2 regions of the Nocardioides sp. NPDC059952 genome follow, and region 2 is predicted to be linked to the other one. Evidence: riboswitches for the same ligand, from Rfam matches in the RefSeq annotation. Region 2 holds a riboswitch; the other holds the start of a gene.
The links. Region 2 has a riboswitch for S-adenosylmethionine ahead of thrC (threonine synthase). Riboswitches for the same ligand answer to the same signal wherever they lie in the genome.
Positions count from the first base shown of each region.

Region 1: it holds a riboswitch for S-adenosylmethionine, as region 2 does, so the genes downstream of both, ACFV9G_RS12210 (aminotransferase class V-fold PLP-dependent enzyme) here and thrC (threonine synthase) in region 2, are expected to answer to the same signal.

Region 1 is NZ_JBHWLY010000021.1:62,890-67,081, forward strand. Features, by position in the region: gene ACFV9G_RS12210 (aminotransferase class V-fold PLP-dependent enzyme) at 142-1,461, opposite strand; SAM riboswitch class IV at 1,506-1,619, opposite strand; gene ACFV9G_RS12215 (transglycosylase domain-containing protein) at 1,693-4,161, opposite strand.
Region 2 is NZ_JBHWLY010000004.1:27,459-31,650, reverse strand. Features, by position in the region: gene ACFV9G_RS02780 (SGNH/GDSL hydrolase family protein) at 1-278, opposite strand, end outside; gene thrC (threonine synthase) at 414-1,685, opposite strand; SAM riboswitch class I at 1,697-1,835, opposite strand; gene ACFV9G_RS02770 (GlxA family transcriptional regulator) at 1,919-2,830, opposite strand; gene ACFV9G_RS02765 (isochorismatase family protein) at 2,910-3,461, opposite strand; gene lon (endopeptidase La) at 3,530-4,192, opposite strand, start outside.

The sequences.
Region 1 (4,192 bases), on a different contig from region 2:
GAGGCGTCACGCGCGCTGGCCGAGGCGTCGCTCCGGTCGGCCGAGGCGTCACCGCGATGCCCACTCGCCCGACGTAACTGACGCCTCGCCCGACGTAACTGACTCCTCGCCCGCCGTACCTGACGCCTCGGCAGGGGGTGGTCAGACAGCAGCGCCGCAGGAGCCGGCGGTGTCGGCCAGGCGGGTGAGACCGGCCGGCCCGACGAGGGGGCGGGGGTCCTCGGTGAGGGTCCAGGCACCGTCGGTGAGGACGTAGTCGCCCTGGACGTCACCGGCGAGAAGGGACCGTACGCCGGCGACCAGGCGGTCCACGTCGGCGAGCGAGGTGCCGATGCCGATGCTCGCGCGGACCGCGCCTGCGGTGAGCCCGAGGCGCTTGAGGAGCGGCTGCGCGCAGAAGCGGCCATCGCGTACGCCCAGGCCGTGCTCGGCCGAGAGGTAGGCCGCGACCTTGCCCGGCTCGATGCCGTCGACGGTGAACGTGACCACGCCGACAGGCTCGTCGGAGTCGGGCCACAGGCGGACGACGTCGACGCCGTTCAGCGCGGACAGGCCGGCCACGAGGCGCCCCCTCAGCGACGCCTCGTGGCGGTCCAGGTCGGCGGCCGAGAGGCCACCGAGAGTCGTACACGCAGCGGCCAGCGCGGCGGCACCGATGACGTTGGGCGAGCCGCCCTCGTGACGCGCGGGCGCGGGCTGCCACGTGGTCTCCCCCACCTCGACGTCGTCGACGGCCCCTCCCCCGGCGAGGTAGGGGGTGCCGACGTCGAGCCAGTCGCGACGCCCGACCAGGGCGCCGGCGCCGTAGGGCGCGTAGAGCTTGTGGCCGGAGAATGCGACGTAGTCGGCGCCGGTCGCGGCCAGCGAGAAGTGGCGGTGGGCGAGCAGCTGGGCACCGTCGACGAGCACCCGGGCGCCGTGGGCGTGGGCCAGGGTGACGATCTCGCCGACCGGGAGCGCCTCGCCGGTGACGTTGGAGGCACCGGTGATCGCGACCAGGGCGAAGCTGTCCCGGGCCAGCTCCCCGGCGAGGGCGTCGATGGTGCCGGCGAGGGTATCCCGGCCCGCGACCACGGTGACGCCGGCACCGACACGGCGCCACGGGAGCAGGTTGGCGTGGTGCTCGATGTCGAGGACGAGGACCCTGCCCGGTACGCAGCCCCCCAGCAGGTTCACCGCGTCGGTGGTGTTTCGGGTGATGACGGTGACGTCGTCATTTCGCGCGCCGACGTAGGCGCCGATGGTCGCGCGCGACTCCTCGTAGAGGGCGGTCGAGACCTGGGACAGGTAGCCGGCGCCACGGTGGACCGAGGCGTACCAGGGCAGGACCTCGGCCACCCGGTCGGCCACGCTCTGCAGCGCCGGCGCCGACGCGGCCACGTCGAGGTTGGCGTACGTCGTGGTCGTTCCGTCCAGCAGCGGGACCTGAGTGTTCGAGCCGACGAGCGGAAGCAGGGACATGGGGGCACCCTTCGGGTCATGGCTCCGCCAAGGCTGCCCGGCGAAGCACGCGCTTGCCCGCGCCACCTCGGCGAGGGCCTGGTCGTCACCCGGAGCACCCCACCGCGTGGGAGGGTTGCCCGCCAGCAAGCCGGGGCTTCGCGCTGGCAGTCGTGACCTTCGCCAGAATCCTGCCCGAGACCTGGCGCGCCCACCAACTCGATATCTCGATCGGTGGGCACGCGTCTCAGATCACGGACGCCCCTCCCAGGGGTTGCCGTGGTCGTCCCCGTTGTCGCAGGTGCCGAAGAACTCCGAGACCGGGTCGCACTCCTCGCCGTCTTCACCCTCAGGTGGAGCAGGCGGAGCGGGCGGAGCGATCAGCTCCTCCTCGTGGCCGGACTCGGGATCCTGGCCGTCGACGTAGACGGGTTCGGGGAAGTTCTCGACCTCCTTGCCCTCCATGGCCTCGGCCATGATGGCCGCCCAGGTCTCGGTGGGATAGTCGGCGCCGAAGTAGGACGGCATCCAGCCGCCGTCGAGCTTGCCCTCGCCGTTGCCGCGCGAGTAGCGCACGGCGGTCGCGATCTGCGGGGTGAACCCGACGAACCACGACGAGCAAACGTGCTGCGCGCTGGTGCACGTGCCGGTGCCGGTCTTGCCGGCCACCGGCCGGCCGATGCTCTGCGCCTTCTGGCCGGAGCCGCTCTGCACGACGCCCTGCATCGCGTAGGTCACGTCGGCGGCGACGTCCTCGGAGATCGCGTGCCGGGCGTTCTTGCGGCCGTTCCAGCTGTAGAGGACGTTGCCGGCGCGGTCGCGGACCTTCTTCACCACGTGCACGTCGTGGCGGTAGCCGCCATCGGCGATCGTGGCATAGGCGTTGGCCATGTTGATCGGGCTGACGTTGGCACGGCCGAGCGCGATCCGGTCGTCGGTCTTGTGGTCGAAGTCGGTGGTGGTGCTGGGGATCCCCGGGAACTTCGGGTTCGCCTTCGCCGGGGCGACCCCCGCGGCGACCGCGGTGTCGTAGATCGCCTTGCGGCCCTCCTCGGGGCCACCCATCGACTCGGTCATGTCGATGTAGGCCGTGTTCACCGACTGCTCCATCGCCTTGAGCATGGTGATGTGCTGGCCGTAGTCCATCCCGTCCGCGATCCCGGCCTGCTCACCCTCGTTGACCACCTCGGAGCCGGCGTAGGTGGTGAACGGCGAGTCTCCGGCCCACGTCGAGTTCAGCGAGTAGCCCTTCCCGATCGCCGCGGCGGTGGCGAAGGCCTTCATCGTCGACCCGGCGTGACCACCGGTCGCGGCCCAGTTCTGCTGGCTGTCGAGATAGTCCTGGCCACCGTAGAAGCCGAGCAGCGCTCCAGACCCGACGTCGACCGAGGCGGTCGCCACGTGGAGGGCGTTCTTCTGGTCGGGGTCGCCCTTGACGTACGCCTTCCGGTTCTTCGGCTTCACGGTCTTGGCCGCGGTCGCCGATGCCTTCATGACCTTGGGCGAGAGCGTCGCGGTGATCCGGAGGCCACCGCTGTCGATCTTCTCCTCGGTGAACATCGGCTTGCCGTCGGCGCCCTTGAGGCCGAGCAGCTCGGCCTTGATCATGGTCAGCGCATGGCCACGCTGGCCGCCGAGCCGGCTCGACACCGTCTTCGCGGGGAACTTCGGCAGCGCGTCTTTCACCTTGTCGGCCTCGGCCTGCTTCAGGTAGCCGAGGTCGACCATGCCGGAGAGGACGTACTGGTAGCGGCCGAGCAGCTTCTCCTCACCCCGGAAGGTGCTGCTGGCGGGGTCGAACCCGGCCGGGTTGTTGAGGATGGCCGCGAGCGCCACCGTCTCCCGCAGCGACAGGTCCTTGGTGGGCTTCGCGAAGTAGGCCTTCGCGGCCGCCTCGATGCCGTAGGCGCCGCGGTTGAAGTAGATCGTGTTGAGATAGTCGGTGAGGATCTGGTCCTTGCTCTTCTGCCTGGTCAGCTTCAGGGCGATGACCGCTTCCTTCAGCTTGCGGGTGTAGGAGTACTCGGAGGTCAGGTAGTAGTTCTTGACGTACTGCTGGGTGATCGTGGAGGCGCCACCCGAGGTGCCCTCGGTGGTGTTGGAGAACGCCGCCCGCACGATGCCCTTCACGTCGACGCCGCTGTTCTCGTAGAAGGTGCGGTCCTCGGCGGCCACCACGGCGTTCTTGACCATCTCCGGGATCTGGTCGGCGTCCAGCTTGATCCGGTTCTGGTCACCCTCCTGGTAACGGCCGAGCTCGGTCTTGCCGTTGCCGTAGTAGACGAAGGACGTCTCCACCTCGAAGGCGGCGTTGGGGTCAGGCACCGCGATCCGGTTGTAGGCCACGATCGCCGTCACCGACCCGATCAGGGCGATGGCCAAGAACCCGACCAGCGCCACCTTCGCGGTGACCTTCCCCCAGCGGCGCCAGGTGGTGGCCGGCGGACGACCGCCGCTGCTCCTGGATCCGCTGCTCCTGGATCCGGTGCTCCGGGTGGCCCACTTCTCGGCCGCCCAGGCCGTGGCCGGCTCGAGCTTGGCAAGCCAGTCGCGGGCCGCCGACGGCTTGGGTTCCGCCCGACGCGCACCCGGTCGGCTGGGCACCGCCCGAGGCAGCTCTGGCGCGATCCGAGGAGCCTGCGCGGCAGGCGGCGGAGGCGGCCGCCAGGACGGCGGCGGACCGGTCGGACCCTTCGGAGGCTCGGCGCTCCGGTGTTCCATTGCTCCACCTGACCTAGGCGACTGATTGCGG
Region 2 (4,192 bases):
GTCTCCGCACCCAGCCCGGCGGCGATCGAGTCGCCGAGGACGAGGAGCTCCACCGGCGTACCGCCGTAGGTCTTCTTGTAGACCTTGTCGGCGTAGATCGCCTCCTCGCCGAGCGGCTTGCCGATCACGTCGCGTGCATGCGCCGCCTGTCTCTTCAGCAACGTCACGAACCCGGCACCGGCCGCCGCCCCCACCACGCCGATCGCGCCGGCGACTCCGGCGGTCGCGGCGACCACACCGAGCCATCTGGCCTCTTCACTCGTCTTCGCGCTGCTCACATTTCTTATCTGTAGCGCACGAGTGTGAACGCGAGGGTTCCTTCGTCAAGGTATGCAGGTCAAGGGCCACATCCCGCGCGGAACTCCGCCGGGGATGTGAGCCTTCGTCTGCATACCGTGACGAAGGGACAAGCCCTACGCCTGCGAGAGCCCGGCTTCCTCGAAGGAGTCGTAGTTGGGGGCGATGGTGGCGCGGGGACCGACGATGCCGCTGATCGCGTCGAGCGTCTTGAGGCCGTGGCCGGTGTTGATGATCACCGTCTCCAGGCTCGGGTCCAGAGCGCCGGTCTCGACGAGCTTCTTGGTGACCGCGAGCGTGGTGCCGCCGGCGGTCTCGGTGAAGATGCCCTCGGTGCGGGCCAGGAGCACGATCGCGGCGCGGATCTCGTCGTCGGTGACCTCCTCGACGGCGCCACCGGAGGAGCGGGTGGCGTCGAGGACGTAGATGCCGTCGGCGGGGTTGCCGATGGCCAGCGACTTGGCGATCGTGTCGGGCTTGACCGGGCGGATGGCGTCGACGCCGGCCTTGAACGCGGTCGCGACCGGGTTGCAGCCGGTCGCCTGGGCGCCGAAGATCCGGTAGGGCTTCTCCTCGACCAGACCGAGCTTGATCAGCTCCTTGAAGGCCTTGTCGACCTTGGTCAGCTGGGATCCGGAGGCCACCGGGATGACGATCTGGTCGGGCAGGCGCCAGCCGAGCTGCTCGGCGATCTCGAAGCCGAGCGTCTTGGAGCCCTCGGCGTAGAAGGGACGTACGTTGACGTTCACGAACGCCCAGCCGTCCTCCTCCGCCGCGATCTCCTGGGCGAGCTTGTTGACGTCGTCGTAGTTGCCGTCGACGGCGATCAGGTTGTCGGTGAAGATCGCGGAGTTGACCTGCTTGGGCTGCTCGAGGTTGCTCGGGATGAAGACCGCTGTCGGGATGCCCGCCCGCGCCCCGGCCGCCGCCACCGCGTTGGCCAGGTTGCCGGTGCTCGGGCAGGCGAAGACCTTGGCGTCGAGCTCACGGGCGGCGCTCAGCGCACAGGCGACCACGCGGTCCTTGAAGGAGTTGGTCGGGTTGGTCGAGTCGTCCTTCACCCAGATCTTCTCGATGCCGAGCTCCTTGGCGAGGTTCTTCGCGTCCAGGAGCCGGGTGAAGCCGGGCTCGGTGTTGGGGCTCTGCTCGATGTCGTCGGGCACCGGCAGCAGCGCCTTGTAGCGCCAGATGTTGCGGGGTCCGGCCTCGATCTCCTCACGGGTCACGGCCGGGAAGTCATAGGCCACCTCCAGTGGCCCGAAACACTCCGGACAGGCGTAATGCGGTCCGAGCTCGACCTGGTTGCCGCACTCTCGGCACGAGAGTGCCGATGCGTTCCCGAACGCGCCCTCGCGCAGACCGTTCTTCTCCTCGGTTGCAGCGCTCATGAGAAACCTCCTCCTCATCTTCCCCGATCACGTCTCTCGCGCCGGGCCGGAATTAGCACCTGCTCCGCTACCCGCCCTGGCATGGGAGGAGGCTCGCGGTCGGTTGCCGGGACTTCACTGGGCCGTTCCCTCAGTCCCTCTCGATGAGCAGTAGCGATCGTACGGCAGGTATCCGGCACCAAACACATCCGGGTTCCACTCCGCGGACCACATGTCCGCTATCTGGACGGCGGTCAGCGGGCGCGGAGGCGGCGCAGCATCCGGGCGTCGTCGAAGCCCACCGCTCGGGCGGCCGACTCCATGGTGGTGCCCGCGGCCAGCAGATGGTCGGCGCGCTCACGCCGAAGCGCCTGCTGGTAGCGGAGCGGGGTGAGACCGGTCGCGCTCACGAAGGCGCGGGTCAGGGTGCGCTCGCTCACCCCCGCGCCCTCGGCAAGGACGGCGAGCGGGAGCGCCTCGGCGAACCGGCCGTCGATCACGTCCTGCACGTGGTGGACGGTGTCGTCGAGATGGTTCCGGTGGCGCAGCAGGACGCTCTCCTGCGGCTGGTCGCCGTTGCGCCGCGCGTAGACGACCATGTCTCGGGCGACACGAGCCGCCAGCGCCGGTCCGTGGCGCATCGCGAGCAGGTGCAGGCTCAGGTCGATGCCACTGGCGATGCCGGCCGACGTCACGATCCGGTCATCGCTGGTGAAGAGCACGTCGCGCACCACCCGGGCCTTCGGATAGCGGCTGGACAGCGCGTCCTGGAGGTCGTGATGGGTGGTGCAGAGACGGCCGTCGAGGAGACCCGCCTGGCCGAGGGCATCGGCGCCGGCGCAGACGCTCGCCACCTCGCCCCCGGCCGCATGATGGGCACGCAGCCGCTCGACTGTCTCCCGGGAGAGCCGAGGGCCGGCGACGAGGTCGTACGCCGCCCGCCACCCCGGCACGAGGAGCAGGTCGCCGGGGTCGAGGTCCGGCCACTCCGCGGTGACCGACAGCGGCAGCCCCTGGGCCGAGACCACCTCCCCCGGCTCGGCGCCCGCGACGTAGACGAGGTCGTAGGGGTGCCCCAGGTTGCCAGCGGTGTGGAACGCCTGTGCCGGCCCGGCGAGGTCGAGCAGATGTACGCCAGGCAGCAGCACGAACACGACCTTGCTCATGCCGCCACACCCGTTGAGGAGAAGAAAGGATACGGATGTGACGGCATCATGATCACATTGATCGCTCGCTGGCGCTCGCTCACGCCGCAGATGCTGCCACAGCCTCCAGATCGGCGATGGTCACGATCTCGGCAAACCGGCCGCTGAGCACGAGTTTCGTACGCTCCACGACCTCCTCCGCGGACAGGCCTCCCAGCGGCTCGGTGGTCACCGCGTCGGCGACATAGGTGACCCGGTAGCCGAGGTCGGAGCCGATCCGGGCGCTGGTCTCGACACACTGCTCGGCACGGATCCCGCAGACCACGAGCTCGGTGATCCCGTGCTCGGTCAGCACCTGCTGCAGGTTGGTCGTGGTGAACGCGTTGTGCGAGGTCTTGCGCACCTCGACGTCACCCGACTGCGGGCCGCTCAGCCCTTCCAGGTAGCGCACATGGCCCGAGGCCGGGTCGAACGCACCACCGCTGCCGGGCTCGGTGTGCAGCACCCAGACGACCAGGTCTCCGGCGGCACGCGCGAGGCTCACCAGCCGGTCTGCGCGCTCGGCGATATCGGGATGGAGGGTCTGGTCCCACAATTCCTGCTGACGAAAGGATTCCTGGATGTCGATGACGAGAAGGGCTCGGTTGCTCATGCCTCCAGTGTGCGAGCTGCCCGCTCGATGCACGAGGCATCAAGCGGGCAGCATCCGGAACGATCCGGTCAGGCAGCGGCAACCGAGCTGGCCGTGCTGGCACCCCCGGCCACGGGCGCGAGGGCGCCGCGTACGACATCCCTGACATCACTCACCAGATTGATCTTCAGCGCCTGCTTCACCTCGTCGGGCACCTCGTCCAGATCGGGCTCGTTGCGCTGCGGCACGAAGACCTCGGTCAGACCGGCCCGCTGGGCGGCGAGCAGCTTCTGCTTGAGGCCGCCGATGGGCAGCACCCGGCCGGAGAGCGAGACCTCGCCGGTCATGCCGACCTCGCTGCGTACCGGGCGTCCGGTCGCGAGCGAGGTGAGCGCGGTGACCATGGTGATGCCGGCGCTCGGGCCGTCCTTGGGCACCGCACCGGCGGGCACGTGAACGTGGAGCGAGCGGTCCAGCACCGCCGGGTCCACCCCGAGCTCGGCCGCGTGCGAGCGGACGAAGGAGAGCGCGATCTGCGCGGACTCCTTCATCACCTCACCGAGCTGGCCGGTGATGTTCAGGCCGGTCTGCCCGTCGGCAGCGGACGCCTCGATGAAGAGCACGTCCCCACCCAGGCCGGTCACGGCCAGCCCGGTGGCGACCCCCGGGACCGACGTACGCTCCGCCGACTCCGGCGTGAACCGCGGCCGTCCGACGAGGTCCTTGAGGTTGTCCAGGTCGACGTCGACATG